Regions from separate parts of the Krasilnikovia sp. MM14-A1259 genome, predicted to be linked through region 1. Evidence: riboswitches for the same ligand, from Rfam matches in the RefSeq annotation. Region 1 holds a riboswitch; each other region holds the start of a gene.
What was found. Region 1 has a riboswitch for S-adenosylmethionine ahead of ACMCNK_RS06160 (aminotransferase class V-fold PLP-dependent enzyme). Riboswitches for the same ligand answer to the same signal wherever they lie in the genome.

Region 1 (9,634 bases):
CGGCGGGACAGCCGCGGCAGGCGCCGGCCAGCCGTACGGTGACCACGCCGTCGCGTACGTCGACGAGGTCGATGCGGCCGCCGTGCGAGCGGGCGAAGCGGCCGACCGGCCCGTCGAGCAGGTCCCGCACCACGGCGCGCAGGCCGGCGTCGCCGTCCGGGCCGGGCGTGACCCGCCACCCGGCGGGATCGTCCAGGGCGGCGTGGATCGCGGTCCGGATTCGCGGGCCCTCCGTGGACCAGTGGCGGCCCGGGGCCAGCCGGGTGAGCACCGCGGCCGGCTCCAGCCGGATGTCCGTGAGCGTGCCGTCGGCCCGCAACGCCGCCAGCGGCGCGGGGACGGCGGCGGGCGCACCGGCACCCGGCAGGACGCCGGCCGGGACGATCCAGCGCACCCGGCCCGGCTCGCCGGGACACCGCTGCGGGTGAAGCGGAACCATGTCAGCCGCCCAGCAGGACGGTCACGGCGCGGGCCACGTACGCCAACAGCCAGGCCGTCGCGGTGAGGTAGGCGAACGCCACCACCGGCCACCGCCACGTGCCGGTCTCGCGCCGGATGACCCCGACGGTGGCCATGCACTGCAGGGCGAACGCGAAGTACACCAGCAGCGCCGCGAGTGTGGGCGGCCCGAACACCGGCTGCCCGGCACGCGGGCCGTCGCGGTAGGTCACGGCGCGCAGCGCCGTACCCGGATCCTCCGGGTCCTGGGCTGCGGTGACCTGGCCGAGGGTGGCGACGAACGTCTCGCGGGCCGCCTGGGCCGACAGCACGCCCACGGTGATCCGCCAGTCGAAGCCCAGGGGATCGAAGACCGGCGCGACCAGCCGGCCGAGCCCGGCGGCATAGCTGTGGTCGACCACATACGCCGCCCGGTCGGCGGGGCGCACACCGGCCGCCCGCAACTCGGCGTTCGAGTGCAGCGGCAGGTTCAGCAGCAGCCACAGCGCGACCGCGGTAAACACGATGACGGTCGAGCACTTACGGACGAACGCCCGCGCCGGCTGCCACACCGCCAGCAGCACCGACCGGGGCGCGGGCAGCCGGTACGGCGGCATCTCCAGATGGAACGGTGCCGGATCGCCGTGACGGTCGCCGAGCTTCTTGAACGCCCACGCCGCGAGCATCGCCGACACCGCGCCGAGCAGGTACATGCCGAACATGACCAGCCCCTGTACCCCGAACGGCCCGACCCGCGCCGACGGGTCGACCAGCAGGCCGATCAGCAGCACGTACACCGGCAGCCGCGCCGAGCAGGTCACCAGCGGTGCCGCCATCATCGTGGCGATGCGGTCCCGGGCGGACGGCAGCGTCCGGGTGGCCATGATCCCGGGGACCGCGCAGGCGAACGAGGACAGCAGCGCCACGAACGCGCGCCCCTCCAGCCCGGCGCGCGCCATCACCCGGTCCATCAGGAACGCGGCGCGGGACAGGTATCCCACGCTTTCCAGCACGGCGATCAGCAGGAACAGCAGCATGATCTGCGGGACGAAGACGAGTACCCCGCCGACGCCGCCGATCAGCGCATCCCCGAGCAGGCCCGACAGCCACGGATTGCCGACGTGCGCCGCCACCCAGCCCGACGCCTGGGCGAACAGTGCCTCGATCGCGGTCTGAGCCGGGGCGGCCACGGTGAAGACGGTCTGGAAGAACACCGTCATCACCGCGAAGAACACCACCACGCCCCAGACCGGGTGCAGCACGACCGCGTCGATGCGATCGGTGATGCGGTGACGCTGTGCCGCGCGGTATCCGGCGTACGCCAGGACCGACTCCGCCCAGGCGTCGCGTTCGCCGGGGTCCTGTGGTGGCGGCAGCACCGGCACCGGCCAGTCCCGCCAGCCGGACAGCAGCGCGCGCAGCGGTGCGATGCCCTGGCGGCGGTGACCGATCACCGCGACGACCGGCACCCCGAGGGCCTGGCCGAGCGCGTCGGCGTCGACCGCGCCGTGGCGGCGGGCCAGTTCGTCGGTGAACGTCAGCACCACACACGTCGGTAGCCCGCGGGCCAGCACCTGGGCGGCGAACCCCAGCGACCGCCGCAACGTCGTCGCATCGACCAGCAGCAGCAACGCGTCCGGGCGCGGCGCGCCGTCGGTGCCGCCGTCGAGGACGTCGACCATGACCTGCTCGTCCAGGCTGACCGGATCCAGCCCGTACGCGCCCGGCAGGTCCTCGACCACGAAACGGTCCCCGCCCGCCCGGCAGACTCCGACGGAGCGGGACACGGTCACCCCGGGATAGTTTCCCGTCCGTGCGTGGCGCCCGGTCAGGGCGCTGAACACACTGGACTTGCCGGCGTTCGGGGCGCCGACCAGCGCCACGCGCGCCGCGTGCACCGAGCCGGGCAGCCGGCCGCCGCCGTCGTGACAGGAGACGCTCACCGGGAGACCTCGACGACCTGTACGCACGACGCCTGCGCCCGGCGCAGGCAGATCTCGTAGTCCTTCACCCGGTAGACCACGGGATCGCGCAACGGTGCCCGGCGTACCACCTGCACCTCCGTGCCGGTGGTGAAGCCGAGGTCCATCAGCCGCCGGGCGGTCACCGCGGAGCCGGGCACCCGGACGGACGCCACCCGCGCGCGGGCGCCCGGAGGCAGGTCGGCCAACGTCTGCCGTTCCGAATCGTTGCGCCCCGTACCCGTCATGTGGCCCTCCGCCTCGCACCCGTATCCCTCGTGGATAAGGGCAGGCTAAGCTCACGAAACCGGGAGCGGAGGTGACCTTGTACCCGATTTGGCGGGCCTCGGCGCCGCCCTCAGCCGGCGGCGGCGAACAGCGGCGTGCTCAAGTAGCGTTCGCCGCCGTCGGGCAGCACGACCACGACCGTGCGTCCCTCGTGTACGGCCCGGCGCGCGACCGTCGTCGCGGCGTGCAGCGCGGCACCGCCGGACACCCCGGCGAGCAGCCCTTCGGTACGGGCGAGCCGTCGCGCGGCCGCCCGAGCGTGGCCGACGTCGACCAGCACGACCTCGTCGTACACGGTGGGGTCGAGCACCTCGGGTACGAACCCGGCGCCGATGCCCTGGATGCCGTGCGGGCCGGGGGCCCCGCCGGACAGCACCGGTGACTCGGCCGGCTCGACGGCCACCACGTGCAGGTCCGGGTTCTTCTCCTTCAGCACCTGGCCGACCCCGGTGATGGTGCCGCCGGTGCCGACGCCGGCGACGAGCACGTCGACGTCGCCGCCGGTGTCGTCCCAGATCTCCCGTGCGGTGGTGTGCCGGTGCGCGTCGGGATTGGCCGGGTTGTCGAACTGGCGGGGCAGGAACGCCCGCTGTTCGTCGGCGATCTGCCAGGCCCGGCGTACCGCCCCGGACATCCCCTCGGCGGCCGGGGTTAGCACGAGGCGCGCGCCGTACGCGGTGAGCAGGGCACGCCGTTCCGCGCTCATGCTCTCCGGCATGGTCAGCGTCAGCGCGTAGCCGCGGGCGGCGGCCACGACCGCCAGTCCGATACCGGTGTTGCCGCTGGTCGCCTCCACGATCGCGGTGCCGGGGATGAGTTCACCGCTGCGTTCGGCGGCGTCGATCATGGCCACCGCGATCCGGTCCTTCACGCTGCCGCCCGGATTGTGCGACTCGAGCTTGGCCAGCAGGCGGACCGGCAGGTCCGGGTCGAAGCGGGACAACTGCACCAGCGGGGTGCGGCCGATCAGTTCAGTGGCGTCGCGGAAGATCACGTCAGAGCTCCTGGGCGGGTGCCGGCGCGGCGCCGGGGACGGACATGGGTTCGGACCCGGGCCACGGCGGCCGGTGCGCGCAGCCGCGCACCGGCCGGGACGTCCGCCAGCACCAGGCAGTGCGCGCCGATCTCGGCGTCGTCGCCGATGTGCAGCGGCCCGAGCACGGTGGCGCCGACGCCGAGGACGACCCTGTCGCCGACGCTGGGGTGGCGCCGGGCACGGCCGGTGTCGCGCCACCAGCCGCGCCCGCCGAGCGTGACCCGGTGGTACATCGTCACGTCGTCGCCGACGCGGGCGGTCTCCCCGATGACGACCGCGGCGCCGTGGTCGATGAACAGCCGCCGCCCGATCGTGGCTCCGGGGTGGATCTCGACGCCGGTGACCAGCCGGGTGAACTGCGAGAGCGCCCGCGGCAGCAGCGGCAGGCCCCGGCGGTGCAGGCGGTGGGCCAGGCGGTGCGACCACAGTGCCCACAGCCCGGGATACAGCCACGCTTCGATCTTGAGAGCGCCCCGCAGGGCAGGGTCGCGCCGGCATGCGGCGCGCACGTCGTCCAGCACGTGTCCTCCACGCAGGTATCGCGACGTTCGGAGGGCCGACGGTACGGACGCATAACCCCGCCGGACAGGGTCCGTCGCCCCGGCGCGCTGCGCGCCGTGATCGGGTAACGTGCGCGGTGGTCCTGAGTACCAGCGACAAGCCCCGGCTGGCTGGTCGGCAACCCTCCATCCGCGGCGGGGTGCCTCCGGGGACGACCTGGCCCTGCCGCAGCGGCGGGGCAAGCGCGGATCGGCCTGCGCCGGTCCCTGGACACCACGCGGAGTCGACGTGTACCCAACTTCGGTCCACCCCCTGTTGCCGCAGCCCACCGACCTCGACCCACCGGCGCCGACACCCGCACACCCGCTGGCGGTGCTGGGCGGTGACGTGCGGGTCCGGGTCACCGACGGGCGCCTGCTTCCGTACGCGAATCTGGACGTCGCCGCCACCGCCCCGTGTGCCGCGGTGGCGGCCGAGGCGGTCGCCCGGCTGCTGCCGACGTACGCCAGCGTCCACCGCGGGGCCGGGGCCCTGTCCCGGCACTGCACCCGTGCGTACGAGCAGGCCCGCGCCACGGTGGCGCGGTACGTCGGCTGCCGCGCCGGTGACCAGGTGGTCTTCACCCGCAACAGCACGGATGCGTTGAACCTGCTCGCCCACGCCGTGCCGCGCGGTGCCGACGTGCTCACGTTCGTCGGCGAGCATCACGCCAACCTGCTGCCGTGGCGCCGGGCGATCCGTCTGCCGCTGCCCGGTACGCCGGACGACGCGGTCGCCGCGGTGGACCGGGCGCTGCGCCGGCACGGTCCGGCGCTGGTGGCGGTCACCGCGACCAGCAACGTCACCGGCGAGGTGTGGCCGGTCGCCGAGATCGCCCGGGTGGCACGCCGGTACGGCGCCCGCGTGGTCGTCGACGCCGCGCAGCTCGCGGCGCACGGCCCGGTGAGCCTGGCCGCGCTCGGCGCCGACTACGTCGTCCTGTCCGGCCACAAGCTGTACGCGCCGTTCGGTGCGGGAGTGCTGGCCGGGCGCGCCGACTGGCTCGACGACGCCGAGCCGTACCTGCGCGGCGGCGGTGCCACCCGGCACGTGGACGCCGACGCGACGGTTCAGTGGACCGGTGGCCCCGCGCGGCACGAGGCCGGCACGCCGAACCTGGTCGGGGCCGTGGCGCTGGCTGCGGTGTGTGCGGCACTGACGGAGACCTGCTGGGCGGGCCTTGCCCGGCACGAGCAGCGGCTGCTGGATCGGCTGGACGCGGGGCTGGCGGGTGTCGCGGGCGTGCAGCGGCTGGCCCTGTTCGGTCCGGGGCATCCACGGACGGGCATCGTGAGCTTCGTCGTCGCCGGGCTGGAGTCCGCCGAGGTGGCCCGGCGCCTGGCCGACGACCACGGCATCGGGGTTCGTGACGGCCTGTTCTGCGCGCATCCGCTGACCCGTCATCTGCTCGCGGCGGTTCCCGCCGCAGCGACGCCCGCCGCGCCGCCGACGACCGCGGTGCGGGTGAGCATCGGCGCCGGGACCACAGTGGAGCATGTCGACCGGCTCGTCGCCGCATTGGCACAGATCGCCGCGCGCCCTGGCGGCCGGTGCACACAGTCGTTCGGCGCCCGCTAGGGACCAACGGCCTCTGGTGTACGGGACCGCCCGGCGGGTATGCCCTGTAGGTGTCGATCGGGCATTCACATCGACGTGATCTGCCGTTCGAATCCGTCCCGGCCGGTCACGGTCGACGCCCCGCCGCCCGCGACGGGCGGCGGGGCCGGGATGCCACGCCGTACCACGGAGGGGACCGAGGTGCCCGTTGACGATGCCATCCCCGTGCAGCGGTTCGAAGTGGTCGCGGCCGACCCCCAGGAGGTTGTCGAGATAACCCTCAATGCCTGCGCCGGCGCCCGGGTCAGGATCTTCGGTGACGCCGGGACGTTCTTCTACCGGCAGCACACCACGGTGGCCGGTCCGATGGGGATGAGCGCGATCGCCAGCCAGATCGGCGTTCACCTGGACTGCCCGTTCCTCGACCACCTGGTCTTTCTCACCGCCGACCGCGGCCAGGCCGGCTTCCGCACCGGGACCGGCCAGGCAACGCTGGGTCCGGGTGACACTCTTGCCTATCCGGTGGCGGAACCGTTCACCGCGACCGCCGGCGACTTCGACGGCCGGGTGCTGACGCTGGAACTTCCGGTCGGGCCGGTCGCGACGCGGGCCGGGCTGGACCCCGAACGGTTCCGGTTCGCCTCGATGAACCCGGTCACCCCCGCACTCGGCCGCCATTTCCGCGCCACCATGCGGTACCTGCACACGGCGTTGCTGGCCAGGGAGTCGGCTCTGGCCAACCCGCTCGTGCTGACCGGCGCGATCGATGCCGCCGCGGCCGCGGCGCTGGCGGCGTTCCCGCACACACCCCACCACCATGGGCGGCAATGGATCCGGTCGGGCGCGGTACGCCGCGCGGTGGAGTTCATCGACGCCAATCCGGCCCGGCCGCTGACCCTGGCCGACATCGCGGAGGCGGCCGGGACCAGCGTCCGCGCCCTTCAGGCCGGGTTCAGCCGGCACCTCGACACCACACCCATGCTCTACCTGCGCCGGGTCCGGCTCGCCCACGCCCACCGCGACCTGCAGTGCGCCGATCCCGACACGGGCGTGGCGCAGGTGGCCCGCCGGTGGGGGTTCGGCCACCTCGGACGCTTCGCCGCCTACTACCGCACCGCATACGGGCAGTCACCCCGGCTCACGATGCGGCGCTGAGTGCTTCCGAGGGCCCGTCCGACCATGCGCCGAGGAGGGATGCCCGATGGGATCGGCAGCCGGTGACACCGTTCCGGTGCGCCGTTTCGATCTGGTGGCCACCGATCCACAGCTGGCCGTCGCGCTCGTACGAGACCTCTACGCCGACGCCCGGTTGCGGATCTCCGGGGATGAGCGCACGTTCTTTCACCGGCACCGCAGCGCGATCGCCGGGCCGTTGACGGCCGACACGGTCGACTCCGGGATCGACCTCGACGCCGACTTCCCGTCGTTCGACCACCTGTGTTTCATCACGCCGCTCCGTGGGCGCGTCGGCTTCCGCACCGGCGGCGGCTACACCGAGATCGGCCGGGGTGAGAGCCTCGCCTATCCGGTGGCGGAGCCGTTCACGGTGATCGCCCGCAATGCCGCCAGCCAGATCCTGCGGCTGCCCGTCGCCCCGGTCGCGGCCCACGCCGGGGTGGACCCGGACCGGTTCCGGTTCACCTCCCGGAGCCCCGTGACACCCGCACTGGGTCGCCACTTCCGCGCGACGATGCGCTTCCTGCACCAGGTGCTGGGCGCTCCGGACAGCGTCCTGGCCGACCCTGTGCTGCTGGCCGCCGCGATCGACCTGATCGCCGTGACTGCCCTGGCCACCTACCCGCACACGAGTGTCGAGCCGACCGAGCGGCCGCGGGTCCAGGCTGCCGCGGTCCGCCGCGCGGTGGAGTTCATCGACGCCAATCCGGCCCGGCCGCTGACGCTGGCCGACATCGCCGCCGCGGCCGGGAGCAGCATCCCCGCCATCCAGCGCGGTTTCCGCCGCCAGTTGGACACCACGGCACTGCTCTACCTGCGCCGGGCCCGCATCGCGCACGCCGACCGCGCTCTCGCGGCCCGCCGCGAGTCACGGTGACGCGGCGGGCTCGGCGACGCGCCCGGCCCGGGCCGGGGGTGGTTCAGGCGGCCACGGAGTTGCGGTGCAGCCGGACCTGCCAGACGTCCGGCCCGGTTTGCAACCACTGGGCTGCCACCTGCCCGGCGTAGCGGGCGTCGATCTCGGCGAGCAACGGCCGCGGGGCATGCGGGGCCACCAGGACGAGCGCGCCGTCGTCCGGCAGCGCGTCCAGCGCGGCGAGGACCCGGGCGTGGCGTTCACCGTGCGGGATGTCGCGGACGTCGAGCCGCGGATCGATCGTCAGGACCTCCGCGGACGCTTGCGCCGCACCGGCGGCGTCCCCGCCGCACCCGCAGCTGCCGCCGCAGCCGCCGGGTTCCGTCTCGCCGTGACCGCCGATCAGGTCGTGCATCCCGTCGAGGAGCCGGGCCAGATCGACCGCCGGGGCGGAGACCAGCAGCGGAACGATCAGGTCGTTCTCCTTGGCGAGGTGGGCGATGAACAGCACCTGCAGGGCGCGGGCGGTGGCTGCCGCGGCCACCGCGGAACTGGTCGCCTCCAGCTCCTCGACCAGTGCGGTGATGGCGCGGTGCTCGGCGATCATGCCCTCCACCAGCAGACGGCCACCGGGTTCGTCCGCGGCCGCCGGGTACAGCGCGGCCTCCTCCGCGTACGCGTGGGGCAGCAGCTCGTCGTGCAGCCAGGTCGCCAGCGCGTTGCGCCGCTGCCAGACGTCGCGCAGGGTGCCGAACTCGGCAGTGCGGAGCAGGTCGACGACGTGGCCCGTCAAGGTGGCCGCCAACTGGGCGTGGTGGCGCACGACCGCGTGGGCGGCGCGCTGGTCGGCGGTCTGGTCCGGCTGTGACATGGAACCCTCCACTGGTTTTGACGTCGTTTGACGTTATAACGTTAAGCACCATGGAAACCCAGCGGAAAGGCCCCGACGGGGAGACGATCAACACTCACCGGTACCGGGCCCTGGGCTCGGACAGCCGGGTGGAGATCCTGGGCCTGGTCCGCGCCGCGTCCGGCGGTCTCACCGCCGCCGACGTGGCCGCACACACCGGGCAGCACCTGTCCACCACCCGCACCCACCTCGACCGGCTGGTCGACGCGGGGCTGCTGGTCAAGGCGCGCGCCAGCGGCGGGGCACCGGGCCGACCGGCCTGGCGCTACCGCGCCACCGCCGCGGATCCCGCTCCGGCGCCGTACCGGTCACTGGCGGCCGCGCTGCTCGACCACCTGCCCGCCGCGTCCGGCGGGGATGTCCGCGAGGCAGCCGCCCGCGTGGGCCAGGACTGGGGGCGGCAGCTCGCTACCGCTGGCCCGCCCCAGCCCGGCCCGGTGGAGGCGGTCACCGCGGTGCTCGGCGGGCTCGGCTTCGACCCGGACCGGGCACCCGGGCAGCCGCAGGGCGCCGTCGAGCTGCACCTGCGTACGTGTCCTTTCCTGGAGCTGGTCGGGCAGAACCCGGATGCGATGTGCGGCCTGCACCTCGGCGTGGTCCGCGGGGTCCTGGCCCACCACGGTGTCGGCGCCGACGATGCGGTCCTGGAGCCCTTCGGCGCCGCGCACGCCTGCGTGGTCCGCCTGCCCGGGTCGTCGCCGGCCCCGGCCGCCGAGGCCGGCTGATGAACGCCGCACCGCGCCCGCGCCACCCCGGCGCCCCGGCGGCAGGCTCGATCCGGCGGCCGGTTGCGCCTGCGCCGGGCCCGGTCCCGCGGCCGGTTGCGCCCGGCTCGGACCGGCGGCCGGTCGCCTGGCGGCTGCCCGTGCTGG
Region 2 (9,634 bases), 920 kb from region 1:
TGAGCCGGACGCTGGCGGCCCTGGCCGCCGGGTCCGGAGTCACCGTGTTCCGGGTCGCGTTCGCCCGGTGGGTCACACCGGACAACCAGGCGTCCTTGGCCGACCTGATCGCCGCGACCGCGCACGACCTACGCGCCGTCGCCACACACGACTGAAGGTCGCGCCCCGCGTGAGAGCGGAAGTTCCCCAGCGGATGGCAGACGAGGTGGTGCCCGCGGAGGGGTTCGAACCCCGAGCCTCCGGTGTGACGCAGCAACGCTCCGACGAAAGGATTCGAACCTTCACCTGTACGCATTAACAGTGCGCTGCCCTGCCAATTGGGCGACGCCGGAATGGGTCCGGGCGCGGCTCGGTGCGCCGCGTCCCGGCCTGTGCCCTGAGCAGGATTCGAACCTGCGACCCCCTGATTCGTAGTCAGGTGCGCTGTCCACTGCGCCACCAGGGCTTGAGTCCCGCCGGCAGGAGTCGAACCTGCTGTCTCCTCGATATCAGCGAGGCGCCTCTACCACGCAGGCCGCGGCGGGAAGGCTGAGCTGGGAGCCCAGGATTCGAACCTGGACGAGCTGCTTCAGAGGCAACCATGCTGCCGTTACATCAGCTCCCATCGGTGTGAGCGGTACCGGGGACTCGAACCCCGTCTACGCCTGCTTGGAAGGCAGGTGCCTTACCTGTTGGGCGAGTACCGCGAACGCGCCGAAGCGCGAGTAAGTCATACGAGACCGGAGTCCCGTCATGCCATCCACTGTGGAATTCTCAAATTTCGTCACCGCCGGCATGGCCGGGGAATCGCACGGGCGGCAGGAATCGAACCCGCAACACACGGTGTTGGAAGCCGCTGCTCTACCTGGTTGAGCTACACCCATAGGAAGAATGAAAAGAAAGCCGCCCGGTCCCGACTGGGAGGGCGGCGCGGCGGACACTGCGGCTCAGCGTCGCTTACGCCCTGATCCCAGGCGAGATTGAATGCTTGCGTACGGATCGGCAGCCCGCCAGTGTGCGGGCACGGCATTCACGTCGCGCAGCACGGAGTGCTGCTGATCAATCGAGGGGTGCCACGACATCGGAGGCTCCTTTCCGTTTCCCGGCGTTGGTCTTGCTCGGTGATGAAGACAGTAGGGGGATCACGCGGCGGCGGCAATCGCATTTCCGATCTGCGTTCGAATCCAGACGTGCGCGGCGTACTCGTCGTCACCGTCGCCGGCTCGACCGCGGGGTAGTCTCCCCCGACGGCAGCGTGTCCGTCAGCCGGAGCAGAGGAGCACCGTGACCACCTTGACGCGCGGCCGGATCGCCGTGTTCTTCGCCGGGTTCATCGCGCTGTGGGTGATGGCGTGGCTCGTGGCCCAGGCGGCCGGGTGGACCGGTGCCACGGCGTACTGGGCGGCCGCCAAGGTGGCGGTCTGGATGGTGTATCCGGCCGCGTTCTGGAGGGCGCCGCTGCGGGAGCAGCTGGCATTCATCGGCCTGCGCCGACGCGACCTTCGGCGTGGCCTGCTGTGGGGTGCCGGCGCAGCCGCGGTCTGGGTGGGACTGGCGATCGCGGTCGCGCCGTTGCGCGGACAGCACCTCGCCCCCGTGCCACCGGCGGCGGACTTCCTGTACGCGGTCCTGCTCACGCCCGTGTGCGAGGAATGGCTCTACCGCGGTTACCTGCTGCCGACCATCACCGGCACCGGCGTCCTGTTCTGGCGGGCCAATCTGGTGACCTCGGTGCTGTTCGTCGCGGTCCACCTCGTCGGCTGGGCGTTCCAGGGCACGCTGCCGGCGAACGCCCTGTCGGTCTACCCGGTGTCGATCCTCGTGCTCAGCCTGGTGCTCGGCTACCTGCGCCACCGGACCGGATCGTTGCTGGCCCCGATCCTGCTGCATGTGGGCAACAACGCGGTGAACCTCTGGTGGCGGTGACCGGCCCGAACGCCGGTCAGGCCGGGACGGACCGTTTGACCTCGAGGTTGTGGAAACGGGGCCCGCTCGAACACAGCGCCGCCATCTTCTCGGCGAACTCACTGGTCTCGGGCAGTGCGCTGTTGGCCATGGCGTCCTCGTACGAGGCGAACTCCACGATGGTCAGGAAGCGTTTCGGGTTGTCCCGATCCTGGGTGACCGTGAGCCGGAAGCCCTCCGGTGCGTCCCCCAGCCCGGCCATCCGGGAATCCCCGAGAGCGAACATCTCATCCGGCCGGTCGGTCTCGTACTCGATGATCTGAACAAAGCTCATCCAAGCCTCCCGGGCCTCAGAATGGGATGCCTGAAGCTATCAGTCCATCCTGGTCCCTCGACAGCACACGACACCTGATGAACCCGATCGAATGACGGCGCCGCCACGGGACCGAGCAGCACCGCGTCTGCCTATGCTTTGGGCCATGACCATTCAGCGGATGGACAATGTCGGCATCGTCGTCGACGACCTCGACGCCGCCGTCGCGTTCTTCACCGAGCTCGGCATGGAGCTGGAAGGCACGGCACAGATCGAAGGCGGCTTTGCGGACCGCACCGTCGGACTCGACGGCGTCCGCAGCGACATCGCGATGATGCGTACGCCGGATGGCCACGGCAAGCTGGAACTGGCGAAGTACCACTCCCCCGCGGTGCTCGGTACGGGGTTGCCGGGGCCGCCGCCCAACACGCTGGGTCTGCATCGTGTCATGTTCGCCGTCGACGACATCGACGACACCGTCGCCCGTCTCCGCACCCACGGCGCCGAACTGCTCGGCGAGGTGGCGCAGTACGAAAGCATCTTCCGCCTCTGTTACCTCCGTGGCCCCGCGGGCATCATCGTCGCCCTGGCCGAGCAGATCGGCTGACGCGATCGTCCGTTTCGCGTGAGGGTGGTCATATCTGCTGGACGCTTGCGCGCCCCCGGCTGCTAGCGTCGGTGCCAGGTCATGAGCGCCAGCGTGAAGCCCCGGCTTGCTGGCCGGCAACCCTCCTCCGCGGTGGGGTGCCCCGGGTGAGGACCGGGCACGGAGCACGTTCCGTGCAAGCGTGGCCTGGCCCCCAGGTCATCACCGACCCAGGAGAGCCATGTCTTCTCACCGTTGTGCCGCGAGCGTGCGGGTGCTGACCCGCCGCCGCCACGTCGACATGATGCGAATCTGCAGCGCCGCGTGTCGCTCCGGCGCCACGCGATAACGGCACCCGTTTCGCCGCGCATCGTCCGTCGGACGCGCGCGCCACCGAACCACCCCTCATCTCAGGAGACCCCTGTGCGATTTCTGCCTGCCCTCACCCGGGCCGCCGCCCTCGGCGCCGTCGCGATCCTCGGCGCCACCCTGCTCACCGCCTGCGGCGACGACGCGTCGTCCGGCTCGGCCGCCAACCCGTACGGTCTGTTGCAGCCCGGTGTGCTGCGGGCCGGCACCCTCACCGACGCCCCGCCGAACGTCTATCTCAAGGACGGGAAGTTCACCGGCTTCGACAACGACCTGCTCGCCGCGGTCGCCGGAAAGATCGGCCTGAAGGTCGAATTCGTCGGCACCGACTTCTCCGCGCTGCTGTCGCAGGTGAACAACCACAAGTTCGATGTGGGCAGTTCCTCGATCACCGTGACCGAGGCGCGCAAGAAGACGGTGGACTTCGGCAACGGCTACGACTTCGGCTACTTCGGACTCGACGTGCCTTCGGACTCCCCGATCACCGGCTTCGACGGGCTTTCCGGCAAGCGGGTCGTGGTGGTGCAGGGCACAGTCCAGGACGACTACGCCACGGGCAAGGGCCTGAACCCGGTACGGGTGCCCGACTACAACGGCGCCGTCAACCAGCTCAAGGCCGGCACCGCCGACGCCTGGATCGCCCCCGCCGAGATCGGCGAGAAGTCGGCCGCGGACAGCGGATCCAAGATCAAGGTGGCGGCCAAGCAGCTCAGCCCCGCACCGACCGCGTACGCGGTGGCGAAGGGCAACGACGCGCTGCGCGCGGCGTTGAACACCGGGCTGGACCAGGTCATCGCGGACGGCGCGTGGAACCGGTTGCAGGCGCAGTACTACCCCGGCCGCCCGATCCCTGCCGGCTTCACGCCCGGCAGCGGCACGGCACCGCGCGCGTCCGCATCAGCGGCGTCCTGACCGGTGCCGGAGCAGAGGGGGGGCGGTGACCGCCGATGGAATCGGTGAACACGCTGTGGGAGACGTTCTTCGACTGGCCGTCGATGCGGGCCGCGCTGCCCGAGATGGTGACCGTCGGGCTGCGCAACACGCTGATCCTGGCGGTCAGCGCCGCCCTGCTCGGCTCGGTGCTGGGTCTGCTGCTGGCGGTCGCCGGGATCTCGCGGACCCGCTGGCTGCGCTGGCCCGCACGCCTCTACACCGACGTGTTCCGGGGGCTGCCGGCCGCGGCGACGATCCTGCTGATCGGCGTCGGGCTGGCACCGCTGGGCATGCGGATCTGGGGGCCTGACCCGTACCCGCTGGGCATCCTGGCGCTGTCGTTGATCGCGGCGGCGTACATCGGTGAGATCTTCCGGTCCGGCATCCAGTCCGTGGAGGCCGCCCAGCTCGAAGGGGCCCGCGCGCTGGGCTTCTCCTGGGCCGAGTCGATGCGGCTGGTGATCGTCCCGCAGGGGGTCCGCCGCGTGCTGCCGGCGTGGGTGAACCAGCTGATCGCCCTGATCAAGGACTCCAGCCTGGTCTACTTCCTCGGCCTGGTGGCCAGCCAGCGGGAACTGTTCCGGATCGGGCAGGACCACGCGGCCACCACCGGCAACGAGTCCGCGCTGCTGCTGGCGGGCCTGTTCTATCTCGTGCTGACCGTGCCGCTGACGCACGCCGTCAACTGGATCGACCGGCGGCTGCGGCACGGCCGGCCGGCATCCGTGCCCGCCGACCAGGACGACGATTCGGTGCTGTCCGGTGTGGGCGGTGCGCGGTGACCAACCTCGGCGGCGCGACGGGCTCCGTCAGCCTGAGCCTGCGCGACATCCATCTGGCGTTCGGGCCGCACCGGGTCCTGCGGGGCGTGCGTCTCGACGTGGCCTGCGGACAGACCGCGTGTGTCATCGGGCCGTCCGGCTCGGGAAAGTCGACGCTGCTGCGTACGATCAACCGGCTCATCGAACCGGACCGCGGTGACGTGCTGCTCGACGGGCGCAGCGTGCTCCACGACGACCCGGACCACCTGCGCCGGCGCATCGGCATGGTGTTCCAGCAGTTCAACCTGTTCCCGCACATGAGCGTGCAACGCAACATCACGCTCGCGCTGCGCCGTATCCAGGGGCTCTCCGAGGACGAGGCGGCGGCGGTCGCCCGTACGCAGCTTGAGCTCGTCGGGCTCGCGGCCAAGGCGGACGCCCGGCCGGCGCATCTGTCCGGCGGGCAGCAGCAGCGCGTCGCGATCGCCCGCGCGCTGGCGTTGCAGCCGCAGGTGATGCTGTTCGACGAGGCCACCTCCGCGCTCGACCCCGAGCTGGTCAAAGGCGTGCTGGGTCTGATGGCCGAACTGGCGGCCGAAGGAATGACCATGGTCGTGGTCACCCACGAGATGGGGTTCGCCCGCCGGGTCGCGGACACCGTGGCATTCATGGACCGCGGGGTGGTGCGGGAAGCCGGTGCACCCGCCGCGATGTTCGAAAACCCCACGGATGACCGGCTGCGCAGGTTCCTGTCCCAGGTGCTGTGATCAGGAACCGTCGCCCGCCCGCCCGGCCACGGTCACCGCCGCGCAGTCGTGCCGCCTCCGCGGACTCACTGGATCGTGATCGGTACGAGCGCCAGCTCGTCGAGGTTCGCACCGTCACGCCACACCAGGTCGACGAACCAGATGTTGCCGGGCTGGCTCGGAGTCACCGCGGGGGCGATGAAGTCGAGCCGCCCGGCTTTCGGGTCGATCGACGCCTGGAGATACAGCGACGGCGCGTGCCCCATGCCGGTCGAATGACCCATCCACAACTCGATGGATCGGACCTGGTCGGCGTATGCGGTGTCGAAGCACCAGGACACGTGCACCGTGTCGCCCGGCCGGACGACCGACGGGGAGATCTGCGTGTGGGTGAGAACGATGTCTTGCAGCGGCGGTGTGGCGGCGAGCGCCCGGCCCGGGGCGATGAACCCCAGCAGCGTCACGGCGCACAGCACGGCGAAAGCCTTCCGGACGCGAGTCACGGCAAGTCCCCCATTGTCGACGCGATGGGCGCGGCGGTTGCGCGCCTCTGACATCCATCCTGTCGGGTGTGGATGGACTGCGGGCGAACGCCGTTTTACAAGGTTTGTTGCGAGACACCTGCGGTCGCCGCGGCGTCTCGCGAGCCTCCGGAGAGCACCCGCCGGCGGCGGGCCGGCAGCCCGAGCGTCGGGTGGGCGACTCCCCAGGCAGCACCCTTGCAGACAAGCTCCTTGTAGAGGGCGGCGAGCCGCCCGGTCAGCACGGTCGGCACGGCGCGGTCGTCGGCGCTGACGTACTGGATCAGCCCGTTGCTGCGTCCCAGTGAGATGCACTGGTTGACGTAGCGGATGGGGGTGTGGGGAATCTTCGCGCCGGTCAGGCGCGCCGCGATCGCGTCGGCCGCCTGCCATGCCGTCGGAACTCCGGACGCGCAGGACATGCGCAGCGGCTTGTTCCCCGGGCCCATCGCCATGGCCGCGTCGCCGACGGCGTACACGTCCGGGTGGGAGACCGAGCGCATGGTCCGGTCGACCACGATCTGGCCGGTGCCGTTGAGCTCCAGCGTGGTCTCCTGCGCGATCGGGTGGACCTGGAAGCCGGTGGTCCACACCGTGACCGCGGCCGGGATGGCCGCGCCGTCGGCGGTGACGACACGGCCGGCTTCGACGGCCGTGACGGCGGCCTGTTCGCGTACGGTGATCCGGAGCTTGCCGAAGACCGTCCGCAGGTGTCCGCGGCCCTTGGGCGACAGCCAGTCGCCGAGCTCGCCGCGGGCGATGAGGGTGACATCGAGATCGGGACGCGTCTCGGCGATCTCGCTCGCGGCTTCCAATCCGGTGAGACCGGCACCGACGACGGCGACGGTCTGCCCGGCGTCGAGGCGGGCCAGGCGCTCGCGTAGCCGCAGCGCGCCGGGCCGCCCGGCGATCTCGAACGCGTGCGCGGCGGCGCCCGGGACGCCGTGGGTGTGCCAGTGGCTGCCGAGGGCGTACACGAGCGTGTCGTAGCCGAGTTCGTCGGTGCCGTTCGCACCGGCGACCGCGACGGTTTTGCGGTCGACGTCGACGCCGGTGACCGTCGCGCACCTCAGTTCCACGCCGGTGCCCGCGAACATCTCGCTGAACGGACGGGGCCGCAGGTTCCGGCCGGTCGCCAGCTCGTGCATGCGGACCCGTTCGACGAAGTCGGGCTCGGCGTTGACCAGGGTGATGGTCACGTCGTCACGGCGCAGCCGCTTGGCGAGGCGGCCGGCCGCGACGGCTCCGGCGTATCCGGCTCCGAGAACGATGATGCGATGCGGCATGTCGTTGCTCCTGTCTCACGCGGGTGTGCCCCTTGAACCGGGCAGCCGACCGTTTCCTGACAGGGACGTGCGGTGAAGCACGTCACCGACGGTCAGAACGCCCGCAACAGGGGCTCGCCGGGATCGGCGACGGCCCAGTGCGCGGTCGCGCGGACGAGTTTGTCGGGGTTGACCTGGCTGCGGACCGCCGCGATGCCGTCCGCCGTGAGCTCCAGGCAGATGACGCCGACGACCCGCCCGTCGACGACGGCCACGACGGCCGGGTCGCCGTTCGCGGTCCAGGCGTACAACTCGGGTGTGCCGCCGGCCAGGGCGCGCTTGGCCTCGCCGGGTTTGAACAGGCCCCGCAGGAACTTCGCGACCGCGACGGCGCCCTGGAATGCCTTGGCGCGGGCGGGCACCTTCCCGCCGCCGTCGCCGATCGAGACGGCGTCGTCGGTGAGCAGGCGCACGAGCGGTTCGGTCCGGCCGCTGGCGGCCGCCGCCAGGAATTCCTCGACGATCCGCCGGGCCGCGGACTCGTCGATCGCGGTGCGGGCCTTGCCGTCCGACACATGCTGCTTGGCGCGGTGGAAGATCTGCTGGCTGGCCGCTTCGGTGATGTCGAGGATCTCGGCGATCTCCCGGTGCGGGTAGGCGAACGCCTCCCGCAGCACGTACACCGCGCGCTCGGTGGTGGAGAGCCGCTCCATCAGCGTGAGGACCGCGTACGACACCGATTCGCGCTGCTCGGCGGTCTCGGCGGGCCCGAGCATCGGGTCGCCGGCGAGCAACGGTTCGGGCAGCCACTGGCCCACGTAGATCTCGCGGCGCGCCCGCGCGGAGGCGAGCTGGTTGAGGCACAGGTTGGTGAGGACCTTGGCCAGCCAGGCTTCGGGAACCTCGATGCGGTCGACGTCGGTGGCGTGCCAGCGCAGGAATGTCTCCTGTACGACGTCCTCGGCTTCGGCGGCCGAACCGAGCAGTCGGTAGGCGATGGCCTCCAGGCGCGGCCTGGCGGCCTCGAACCGGTCGACGTCGTTCCCGGCCAGCGGCATGGTCCGATACTAGTCAGGACCGGCCCTCCGCCGATCGGCCTTCACCGCACAACGGTCGTATCAATCGTCGCCGCGGAGCAGTTTGCTCAGTCGTCGCGGAGCAGTTTGCTCAGTCGTCGCCGCGGAGCAGTTTGCGGACGCCGACGAGCATCCGGAACACGTCCAGGCGGCCGTCGAGGAACCCCCGGCGATAGTCGACCCCGGTCGCCGGATCCGCCGCCTTGGCCGCGTCCCGTTGCCCTTCGAGAGCGTCGGTGCGGCCGGCGCTGTACGCCAGCAGCGCCTCGTCCATAACCACTCCTCATCGCCGGTCCGCGCGACAATGTCGCACTCCGCGCACACCCGTGGCAGTGGCTGTCCATCCGACCGCACCCCCACCGATCCGTCAGCCGATACACGGTGGGTGAGCGCTCGGGAGGTCTGAGTGACAGTCGACGCGGGAATTGGCCCGTGATGCCGGACAGGCCAGGCTTCGGGTGATATCGCTGGTTTTCCCGGTAACGCACCGCCTCGGATCCGGCAGGACCTGTGCGGTTGCCGGATCCGAGGCGGGCGCCGGACGGGCCGCGGGGGTGGCAGCCCGTCCGGCGTCCTGGGTCAGGGCAGCGGCGGGCCGACCCGGTTGAGCCAGATGCCGTCGTCCATGCCGACGACCACGGCGCGGACCCAACGGCGGCCGGCACCACCACGCGCCTCATGAACCATCAGACCGTCTCTCCTTGTGATCACTCCCGCACACCCGGTGCGGATACGTCGACGCTAATCGATGTCTGACCACTGTGGAGGGACAAAATCACCATCGCGGACCTTGCTGATCCGTACGTTTCAGAGGTTCGCGAACGTCGCCAGGACGGGTGCGTGGTCGGAGGCCGGGGCGTCGTGGCGAGCCGCCGGGTCGCCGGGGTCGATCGATGCCAGCGGCGTGCCGATGATCGCGTGCGCGGTGACCGCGGTGAGCGGGGACACGACGGCGTGGGACACGAGAATGTGGTCGATGAGTTCCTTGCGGCCGCTGTTGATCCGGGAGTAGTCCTGCCCCGGGGGCATCAGCGGGGCGAGGTTCCACATCCGCTGCTGGTCGCCGCGGTCGGGCTGGTCGAAACCGCGGGTGCCGATCTCGGAGCCGGGCGGGCCGAGCAGCAGTTGAGTGGTGGCCGCCTGCGGTGTGTCGTTGAGGTCCCCGGTCAGGACCACCGGA
Region 3 (9,634 bases), 2.8 Mb from region 1:
GCACGTACACCAGCCGTTCCAGGCGGCCGGGGCGTAGCAGCGCCGGGTCGACCAGGTCGGGGCGGTTCGTCGCGCCGATGACCACCACGTTGCGCAGCGCCTCCACGCCGTCCAGCTCGGTGAGCAGCGCGGCCACCACCCGGTCGGTGGTGCCCCCGTCGGTGGCCTGCCCGCGGGTCGGGGCCAGAGCGTCCACCTCGTCCAGGAAGACCAGCGTCGGCGCGGCCTCCCGGGCCCGGCGGAACAGCTCCCGGACCGCCCGTTCGCTCTCGCCCACCCATTTGCTGAGCAGTTCCGCACCCTTGACCGACAGCACGTTCGCCTTGCCCGTGCCGGCGATCGCCTTGACCAGGTAGGTCTTCCCGCAGCCGGGCGGGCCGTACAGCAGCACGCCGCGCGGCGGCTGCACGCCGAGCCGGGCGAACGTGTCCGGATATGTCAGCGGCCACAGCACCGATTCCGTGAGGACCTGCTTGGTCTCGGCCATGTCGCCGACGTCGTCCAGGGTCACCGCGGCGACCTCCAGAGTGGACTCGGCCATGGAGGTCGGGCGCACCACGTCCAGCGCCGCCTCGAAGTCCGTCATCGTCACCGTGGGCGACTGGGCGTCCTTCTGCCGCAGCGCCGCACGCACCCCGGCCTCACGCGCCAGCGCACCGAGGTCGGCCGCCACGAAACCCGGAGTACGCCCGGCCACGTCGTCCAGGCGCACGTCCTCGGCGAGCGGCATGCCGCGGGTCAGGACGCCGAGCTGCTCGCGCCGCATCGCCGCATCCGGCAAAGGTACGGCCAGCTGCACCGCGAGCAGGTCCGGGTCACGCAGCGACGGGTCCACGGACTCCGGACGGCTGGTCGTGCACACGACGGCCACGCCGGCCTTGAGCGTCGCCGCGAGCACCTGCCGGAACACCGTGGCCAGCGGGCCGGGCTGCTCCCGCGGGGCGAGCGCCTCCACGTCCGAGATCAGCACCACGGACGGCGCTGCCGTCGCGTCGGCGCGGTCACCGGGTCCGCTGCCGTGCGGGGCGCCCGTCCGGGCGTCCTGGGCCAGATTGCGCAGGCGGGTGGCCGCGGCGTCGTTGGTCAGCGCGGCCAGTTCCGGCGCCCACACCGGCAGCACCCGGGCGCCGACCCCGGCCGCGACCGCGCGGACCAGCGCCGACTTGCCCGATCCGGCCGGTCCCGAGACCAGTACGCCCAGCGACACGGTCGTGCCGAGCCGGCCCAGCACCTCCCGGTGGTGGAAGCCGAGATCCAGCAGCTCGGTGAGCTCCTGCGCCTGAGCCTTCAGCCCGGGCAGGTCGTCGATGCTGGGCGGCGGCACCTCGGGATCGGTCGAGGCGGGTCCGTGCGCCGGCGCCGCGGCGGTGGAGGCGGTTCCCCGTACGGAAGAGAAGTGCCCGCCCTCCCACCCCACCACCGTGTCCATCGTGACCAGGCCCGCGTCGGCGCCGTCGACCGCGACCACCGTGAGAAGCGTGCTCGTCCACGCGTAGCCGACCCGGTTGGCCAGGCTGCGCCGCGCCGCCTCGACCAGCGACCGGTGCGCGGCGTCCGGCATGACGTCCTGGGGCAGCAGCGACACGTCGTCGCCCGCGGTGACCACCTTGCCGAGCAGTGCGAGCCGCAGCATCTCCGGCGACACCACGGCGACGATCTCGGGCGGCCCGGCGAGGGTCACCCCGCGCGTCTCGGTCACCGGGATCGGGGTGACCGTCACCTGCCCGCCGTCGCGCATGCCGAGGTTGCCCAGCGTGAGGTCGTCGGCGTAGAGCAGGGCCCGGCTCGCGGTCGGTTCGGCGCGCGCGGCGAGGCCCGCGGTGGTCCGTGTGCCGGTCAGCCGCAGCGGGTCGCCGGGGCGGACCGCGAGCGCGGCCATCACCTCGGGGTGCAGCCGCACGATGCCGCGGCGGGCATCGAGGGCCGCCGGCCGCAACGTGACGGTCAGGGTGAGATCGTCTGGCACCGCGAGAGCCTCCGGATTGCGTGAGCGACTAGGTTGACACGCTATCGCCGACCGGCTCGTCGTAGCCCGCCCCGCACCCCTCGTCCGCCCGGAGGCACCCCCCATGAGGCACCGCCGCCCCACCGTCCTCGCCGTCGCCGCCCTCGCCCTGCTCGCGGTGGCCGCCTGCTCCCACGACGCCCCGAAACCGGCTCCGGCCGTCACCGCGTCCGCGCCACCGGAGGCGGGCGTCGGCACCCCCGAGCCCACCCCACCCGACGCCACCGGTACGGCGAAGCCCGCGTTCTCGAAGAACCCGGACGGCACCGCGAACCGCAGCGGCGCCCCGCAGCCCACGACCGAGGACTCCACGATCAGCGCGGGCGGCCTCGGGCCGTACAAGATCGGGGTGCCCGAGGAGACGCTGAAGTCCGCCGGGCTGCTCACCCGCCCGCCCACGGCGAAGTCGTGCACCGGCTACTCGGGCGCCATCGGCCTGGCCAAGTACCACTCGCCCACGCTGGTGTTCTTCAAGGGCCGGCTGCTCTACCTGGGCGTATCGGCCGGAGTGACCACCGCGCAAGGCCCCAAGATCGGTACGGCCGTGGCCGACGTCAAGCGCGGGTACCCGCGGGGCAAGCAGCTCGACGACTGGTCCGGCGCCAGCGCCTGGCTGGTCCCCACGGGCGACTACGCGCTGCTGTTCACGATGAAGGACGACAAGGTTGCGCTCGTGCAGGCGGGAATGGCCGAGCCCCTGCAGTTCCGCTTCACCGACCGCCAGGGCTGCTGACGGCCGGGGCTGCCGCTGGGGGTGCGTTCTCAGCGGCAGCTCAGCCGGGCGCGGCTAGCGTTGCCGCATGCCAGTACTCCCGTCCCGGCTGCGCCGCGCGCTGCCCCGGCCGACCCGCCGTCGCCTCGTGGCCGGCGCGGCCGTCCTCGTGCTCGTCGCTGCCCTGGCCGGTGCGGCGGCCTGGCCCAAACAACCCGGGTACACCAGCCGCGACCTGCGGATCACCGTGCAGTCCGGCCCGTCCGGCACCGAGCCGGTGGACCTGGACGCGCGGTTCTACCTGCCCGCGCAGCGTTCCGGACGGGTGCCTGCGGTGCTGCTCGCGCACGGCTTCGGCGGCAGCAAGGACAGCGTCCGCACCGACGCCGAGGACCTCGCCGCACGCGGGTACGCGGTCCTGACCTGGACCGCCCAGGGCTTCGGGCGCAGCGGCGGCCAGATCCACCTGGACAGTCCCGACTACGAGGTGAAGGACGCCCAGCGCCTGCTGGACTGGCTCGCCGCCCGTCCCGAGGTGCGGACCGACGCCCCAGGCGACCCGCGGGTCGGCGTGGTCGGCGGCTCGTACGGCGGCGCCCTCGCTCTGCTGCTCGCCGCGGCCGATCGGCGGGTCGACGCGATCGTGCCGCTGATCACCTGGAACGACCTGGCCCGCGCGTTCCTGCCGCAGTCGGCGGACATCGCGGCCGCCGGCGTCTTCAAGAAGGGCTGGGCCGGGCTGTTCTTCGGCAACGGCGCCGCCGCGGGCGCGTCTGCCCTCGGCGCGGCCGACGCCTCCGCGGCCGACGGCCCACCCGATGCGGGCGGCGGCTCGTCGTCCGCGGGCGGCGGCCGGCCAGGCCGTGGGCCGTCGTCCTCCGGGGCGGGTACCGACCCCGCGTGCGGGCGGTTCGCCGCGGACGTCTGCGCGGCCTACCTGCGGCTGGCCTCGACCGGGACGCCGGACGAGGCGACCCTCGCGCTGCTGCGCCGGTCCAGCCCCGGCCCGGTGCTCGACCGGATCGCCGCACCCACGCTGCTGATCCAGGGCGCGGTGGACACGCTGTTCCCGCTGTCCGAGGCGGACGCCAACGCGCGCGGCATCGCCGCCACCGGCACCCCGGTCCGGGTGGCCTGGTTCACCGGCGGCCACGACGGCGGCGACGGCCCGCAGTCCGACTCCGACCGCACCCGCTTCCTGACCGCGCAGTGGCTCGACCACTACGTCCGCGGCGCCGGGGCGGCACCGGCGACCAGCTTCACGTACTCGCGGGTGGCCGGGTTCAGCGCCACGGACCGGGGCCTGGTCACCAACGGCTACTCGACCCCGGCGTACCCGGGTCTGGCCGGCACCGGGCGCACCATCGAGGTCGCGGCGACCGGCCCGGCGCAGCGGATCGCCAACCCGCCCAACGGCACCCCGGCCGCGATCTCCTCGCTGCCCGGCGGGGGAGGCCAGCTCAGCACGTTGCTCGGCGGGGTGGCCGGGGACATCCCCGGCCAGCACGCGACATTCGAGTCGCCGCCGGTGGCCGCCGCGGTCGACGTGGTCGGCGCGCCGACCGTCCGGCTGCGGGCCGCGTCCCCGACCGGGGAGGCGGTGCTGTTCGTCAAGCTTTACGACGTGGACCCGGCCGGCGCCGCCACGCTCAGCGGGGGCCTGGTCGCCCCGGCCCGGCTCACCGGCCTGCCCAGCGACCTCGCGGCCGCGAAGCCGGTGACGGTCACACTGCCCGCCATCGTGCGCCGCATCGACGCCGGGCACACCATCAGGGTCGTCGTCGCCACCAGTGACCAGGCGTTCCTCACCCCCGCGCAGCCGACCACGTACACGGTCGCGCTGGACTCGCCGCTCACGCTGCCCACGGTGACCGGCACGCCGATCCCCGACCCGGACACCGTCTGGTGGTACGTCCTGGCCGGGCTGGTCGCCGCGATCGCGCTGGGCATCGTCGCGGTCCTGGCCGTCCGCGGCCGCCGGGCCCGCCGCACGAACATCCCCACGATCCCCGAGTACGCGGACACCCCGCTGGTCGTGCGCGGCCTGCGCAAGGCATACGGGGACGGGTTCGTGGCCGTGGAGCGGGTGGACTTCACCGTCGAACGGGGCCAGGTGGTCGGGCTGCTCGGGCCCAACGGTGCGGGCAAGACGACCACGTTGCGGGTGCTCATGGGGCTGACGATGCCGACCGAGGGCGACGCGCTGGTGTTCGGGCACCGGCTCGTGCCGGGCGCGCCGATCCTGTCCCGCGTCGGTGCGCTCGTCGAAGGCCCGGGCTTCCTGCCTCACCTCAGCGGCTACGAGAACCTGCGCGCGTACTGGCGGGCGACCGGGCGGCCGGAGGCGGACGCGCACTTCGACGAGGCACTGGAGATCGCGGGGCTCGGTGACTCCGTGCACCGCAGGACCAAGACGTACAGCCACGGGATGCGGCAGCGGTTGGCCATCGCCCAGGCCATGCTGGGCCTGCCCGAGCTGCTGGTGCTCGACGAGCCCACCGACGGGCTGGATCCGCCGCAGATCGCCGAGATGCGCCGCGTGTTGCAGCGCTACGCGACCGACGGGCGGGCCGTACTGGTCTCCAGCCACCTGCTCGCCGAGGTGGAGCAGACGTGCACGCACGCCGTGGTGGTCAACAAGGGCCGGATCGTGGCGGCCGGGCCGGTCTCGGAGATCGTCGGGGACTCGCCGTCCGTGCTGCTCGAAGTCTCGGACGTGCCCGCCGCGTCGCTGATCCTGGCGGGGCTGGACGTCCGCTCGGTCACCCCGGACGGCGACACCGGCCTGATCGTCGACATGAACGGCACCCCACGCGCCGACGTGGTGGCGTCACTGGTCCAGGCCGGGGTCGGGGTGGACCGGGTGGTGCCCCGCCGCCGGCTGGAGGATGCGTTCCTCGCGCTGGTCGGGGACAACTCGCGGGGAAGTGGGGACCGATGAGCGCAGTGATCGACAAGCCGGATACGGGGCTGAGCGCCGCGACCGGGTACCGGCCGTCGGCGACCCTGCCGATCCTGGCGGAGGTACGGCGGCAGGCGTCGCGGCGGCGTACCCAGCTCGCGCTGGGGTTCATGGTGGTGCTGCCGCTGATCATCCTGCTGGCGTTCGAGTTCGGCGGGGACGGCAACGACGACGGGCGCCGCCGCGGCGGGGCGTTCGCGAGCCTGGTCGACCTGGCCACCTCGGGCGGGCTGAATTTCGCGCTGTTCAGCATCGCGGTGTCGGCGGGTTTCCTGCTGATCGTGGTCGTGGCGCTGTTCTGCGGCGACACCGTGGCGAGCGAGGCGAGCTGGGGCACGCTGCGGTATCTGCTGGCCGTGCCGGTGCCCCGGGCCCGGCTGCTGGGCGTCAAGCTGTTCGTCGCGCTGGCGTACTCGCTGCTGGCGCTGCTGACCCTGTTCGGCACGGCGTTGCTGGTCGGGACGCTGCGCTACGGCTGGCATCCGCTGGGCAGCACGATCGCCGCCCAGATCCCGCCGGGCGCCGGGGTGCTGCGGCTGCTGGCGATCCTGGCGTACCTGGCCACCACGATGCTGATCGTCGCCGGGCTGGCGTTCCTGCTGTCCACGCTCACGGACGCAGCATTGGGCGCGGTCGGCGGCGCCGTGCTGCTGTGGATCCTGTCCAGCATCCTGGACCAGATCACGGCCTTGGGAAATTTGCGCACCGTGCTGCCCACCCACTACGCCGACGCCTGGCAGGGCCTGCTGTCGACCCCGATGCAGACGGCAGACCTGGCCAAGGGCGCAATCGCCGCCCTCTGCTACGCCACGCTCTTCATCGGCCTGGCGTTCTGGCGTTTCACCCGCAAGGACGTCACCAGCTGACCGGACGGGACGGCGTCGTGGTCGTGGTCGCACGGACCTGGCAGGGACGGGCGTCCTGGCGCCCGTCCCGGTCTCGGCGGGAGCGACGGTCAAGAGCACGACGGACGTGCGACAAAAAGCTCTAATCCCCGAGAGGACGCTCACAGATCGGGATCACAGGGTGATGAGCACCCTGACGCCCCGTAAGCTGGGCGGCACAACTGCATACCTCATCCAGAGGGGCTGAGGGAACGGCCCGATGACGCCCCGGCAACCACCGCACTCGACTCGATGACGAGGCCAGACGTGCGGCAGGTGCTAATTCCGTCCCCCGCGCGACGCGCCGGGGAAAGATGAGAGGACGGCCTCCCATGACGTCGATCGTCGACGCCCCTGTCTCGACGAGCCCCGCTCGCGCCCTCGTCTGCCGCGGCTGCGGCGCCGAGTTCCCGCTGGCCGCGCAGCACGCCTGTTACGAGTGTTTCGGGCCCCTGGAGATTGCGTACGATCCGGCCGCGCTCGCCGGGGTGACCCGTGCCCAGATCGAGGCGGGCCCGCAGAACATCTGGCGCTACGCCGCGCTGCTGCCCGCCGGGCAGGATCCGGCGCAGCGGGTCACGCTCGACCCGGGGCTGACGCCGCTGGTCAGCGCGCCCGCGCTGGCCGCCGCGGTCGGGCTGCGCGCGCCGCTGTGGGTGAAGGACGACTCGGCCAACCCGACCCACTCGTTCAAGGACCGGGTGGTGTCGGTGGCGCTGAGCGCGGCCCGCGGGCTCGGGTTCACGCGCTTCGCCTGCGCCTCCACCGGCAACCTGGCCAACAGCGTGGCCGCGCACGCCGCTCGCGCGGGGGCGCCGTCGGTCGTGTTCATCCCGGGCGACCTGGAGCAGGGCAAGGTCGTCACGACCGCGGTGTACGGCGGCCAGCTCGTCGCGATCGACGGCTCGTACGACGACGTGAACCGGCTCTGCAGCGAGCTGGTCGAGACGGAGGAGTTCGAGGACACCGCGTTCGTCAACGTCAACGTCCGGCCGTACTACGCGGAGGGTTCCAAGACCCTCGGGTACGAGGTGGCGGAGCAGCTCGGCTGGCGCATCCCGGCCCAGGTGGTCATCCCGATGGCCAGTGGCGAGCTGCTGACCAAGGTGGACAAGGCGTTCACGGAGCTGGTCGAGATCGGACTGGTGGAGGCGCCGGCCGGCGGGTGGAAGGTGTTCGGCGCGCAGTCCGCGGGATGCAACCCGATCGCCACGGCGCTGCACAACGGTACGGACACCATCACGCCGGTGAAGCCGACCGGCATCGCCAAGTCGCTCAACATCGGTGATCCGGCCGCGGGGGCGTACGCGATCGAGACGGTGACCCGCACGGGCGGGTGGATGGACTACGCCGACGACGACGAGATCCGGGCCGCGATCGGGCTGCTGGCCCGTACGACCGGGGTCTTCGCGGAGACCGCGGGCGGGGTCACGGTCGCGGTGCTGCAGAAGCTGGTGGCCGGTGGCCGGCTCGATCCGGATGCTGAGACGGTCGTGTTCAACACCGGCGAGGGCCTCAAGACGCTGGACGCGATCGCCGCCCAGGTGGGCCCCACGCACCGGATCAAGCCGTCGCTGCGTGCGGCACGTGAGGCGGGCCTGCTCGGCTGAACGGCACCGTCGGGTATCCGACCGACAACTGGTTTTTCCTTCGGGGGAGGGCTTGCGGACCGATCCCGGGGTCGGCAGGATGCTCTACGCGGGAGGGCGCGTCGCCGTACGAGGTCCCACCTTACGAGCTTGGCGACAATCTCCTAGGGGCCCAACGACCCAGCGCCGGAGGCGCTGTGCGCGCGTCCTCCCGACCAAATCTCCTCTGCCGCCAGATCTTCTCTGCCGACTGTGCCTCGGCGTAATTCGCCTGCGCCGGACGGTGTGTGCGCTCATCCTGGCGGGATGCGCATCGAGCCGATCACCGAGGCCACCCTCGAGCGGGCCTTCACCGTGGTACGAGCCGCCATGGAGCTGGACGTTCCGGACCTTCCGCCCGCGGAACGGGCGGTCTTCTTCGCCGCGTTCCACCACCCGTTCCCGGGGGCTCTCCAGGAGCGTTACCTCGCGTCGGACGACGATGTCCCGGTCGGATTTCTGGGGATCAATCTGCCCCGATACGACAACTTGGACAATGTGCACCTCGACCTGATCGTGCACCCGCAGCACCGGCGCCGCGGCGTCGGCCGGGCGCTGTACGACCACACCGTCGCGCGGGCCCGCGCGCTGGGCCGTAAGCGCCTCATCGCGACGACCGAGGGGCCCAGCCCGGACGGGCCGGCCTTCGCGGACGCGATGGGAGCGGCGGTGGCGCTGCGCGAGACCCGCAGCCGGTTCGACGTCGCGCATGCCGACGAGGAGGCACTCGACGCGATGCGGGCGCAGGCGTGGCGGCACGCCGACGGATACCGGATCGTGCAGTGGATCGGGATCCCCCCGGACGAACTGCTCGACGATCTCGCGTACCTGGACGGTCGGCTGCTGGAGGACGCCCCGGTCGGCGACCTGGCCGTGGAGGCCGAGCAGGTCGACGGTGCCCGGGTGCGCGGCACCGAGGAGGCGCGGCAGGGCCGCGGGCTGACCGCGTTCCACACCGGCGCGGTGCACACCGGATCGGGGCGGCTGGTCGCCTGGAGCGCCCTGACCGGGACGCAGGAGGCCCCGTGGCACGCCTGGCAGCAGATCACCATCGTTCACCCCGAGCACCGTGGGCACCGGCTCGGCCTCATCGTGAAGCTGGAGAACCTGCGCCACATCCGCGCCGCCCGGCCCGGGCTGGCCGCGATCGACACCATCAACGCGTCCGCGAACGAGCGCATGCTCGCCATCAACCGCGAGATGGGGTTCCGGCCGGTGGATGCGCAGGTCCAGTGGCAGCTGACGCTCTGACGGGCCGCGCCGGCCGTCAGGCGCGGCGGCGCATCTGCAGCTCGGTCAGCGCCGGGATCACCGGGTGGGGCACGCGGACGCCGGTGTCGGTGAACCCGATGCGCTCGTACGCCCGCAGCGCCCGGTCGTTGCCGACCACCACCTCCAGCATCAGTTCCGGGCGCCCGGCGGCCCGGGACCAGTCCGCCACCG

Region 2: linked by a shared signal. The riboswitch ahead of ACMCNK_RS02250 (ABC transporter substrate-binding protein) and the one ahead of ACMCNK_RS06160 (aminotransferase class V-fold PLP-dependent enzyme) in region 1 are both predicted to bind S-adenosylmethionine.
Region 3: linked by a shared signal. The riboswitch ahead of thrC (threonine synthase) and the one ahead of ACMCNK_RS06160 (aminotransferase class V-fold PLP-dependent enzyme) in region 1 are both predicted to bind S-adenosylmethionine.

What each region holds. Positions count from the first base shown of each region.
Region 1 covers NZ_BAAGAJ010000002.1:1,444,589-1,454,222, reverse strand. The annotation lists gene ACMCNK_RS06185 (NifU family protein) at 1-439, opposite strand, end outside; gene feoB (ferrous iron transporter B) at 441-2,381, opposite strand; gene ACMCNK_RS06175 (FeoA family protein) at 2,378-2,647, opposite strand; gene cysK (cysteine synthase A) at 2,758-3,681, opposite strand; gene epsC (serine O-acetyltransferase EpsC) at 3,678-4,244, opposite strand; SAM riboswitch class IV at 4,363-4,475, shown strand; gene ACMCNK_RS06160 (aminotransferase class V-fold PLP-dependent enzyme) at 4,513-5,841, shown strand; gene ACMCNK_RS06155 (AraC family transcriptional regulator) at 6,022-6,975, shown strand; gene ACMCNK_RS06150 (hypothetical protein) at 7,022-7,873, shown strand; gene ACMCNK_RS06145 (DUF2249 domain-containing protein) at 7,917-8,723, opposite strand; gene ACMCNK_RS06140 (helix-turn-helix transcriptional regulator) at 8,774-9,487, shown strand.
Region 2 covers NZ_BAAGAJ010000002.1:528,139-537,772, reverse strand. The annotation lists gene ACMCNK_RS02300 (TetR family transcriptional regulator) at 1-155, shown strand, start outside; tRNA gene ACMCNK_RS02295 (tRNA-Asn) at 259-332, opposite strand; tRNA gene ACMCNK_RS02290 (tRNA-Arg) at 373-445, opposite strand; tRNA gene ACMCNK_RS02285 (tRNA-Ile) at 451-524, opposite strand; tRNA gene ACMCNK_RS02280 (tRNA-Gln) at 534-604, opposite strand; tRNA gene ACMCNK_RS02275 (tRNA-Gly) at 613-686, opposite strand; tRNA gene ACMCNK_RS02270 (tRNA-Trp) at 790-863, opposite strand; gene ACMCNK_RS02265 (CPBP family intramembrane glutamic endopeptidase) at 1,264-1,905, shown strand; gene ACMCNK_RS02260 (hypothetical protein) at 1,922-2,218, opposite strand; gene ACMCNK_RS02255 (VOC family protein) at 2,364-2,804, shown strand; SAM riboswitch class IV at 2,882-2,992, shown strand; gene ACMCNK_RS02250 (ABC transporter substrate-binding protein) at 3,207-4,064, shown strand; gene ACMCNK_RS02245 (amino acid ABC transporter permease) at 4,100-4,867, shown strand; gene ACMCNK_RS02240 (amino acid ABC transporter ATP-binding protein) at 4,864-5,613, shown strand; gene ACMCNK_RS02235 (hypothetical protein) at 5,679-6,095, opposite strand; gene ACMCNK_RS02230 (NAD(P)/FAD-dependent oxidoreductase) at 6,191-7,399, opposite strand; gene ACMCNK_RS02225 (RNA polymerase sigma-70 factor) at 7,492-8,436, opposite strand; gene ACMCNK_RS02220 (hypothetical protein) at 8,546-8,728, opposite strand; gene ACMCNK_RS02215 (endonuclease/exonuclease/phosphatase family protein) at 9,262-9,634, opposite strand, start outside.
Region 3 covers NZ_BAAGAJ010000002.1:4,200,660-4,210,293, reverse strand. The annotation lists gene ACMCNK_RS18975 (AAA family ATPase) at 1-1,966, opposite strand, end outside; gene ACMCNK_RS18970 (hypothetical protein) at 2,070-2,738, shown strand; gene ACMCNK_RS18965 (alpha/beta fold hydrolase) at 2,806-5,658, shown strand; gene ACMCNK_RS18960 (ABC transporter permease) at 5,655-6,545, shown strand; SAM riboswitch class I at 6,752-6,884, shown strand; gene thrC (threonine synthase) at 6,896-8,173, shown strand; gene ACMCNK_RS18950 (N-acetyltransferase family protein) at 8,459-9,442, shown strand; gene ACMCNK_RS18945 (GNAT family N-acetyltransferase) at 9,459-9,634, opposite strand, start outside.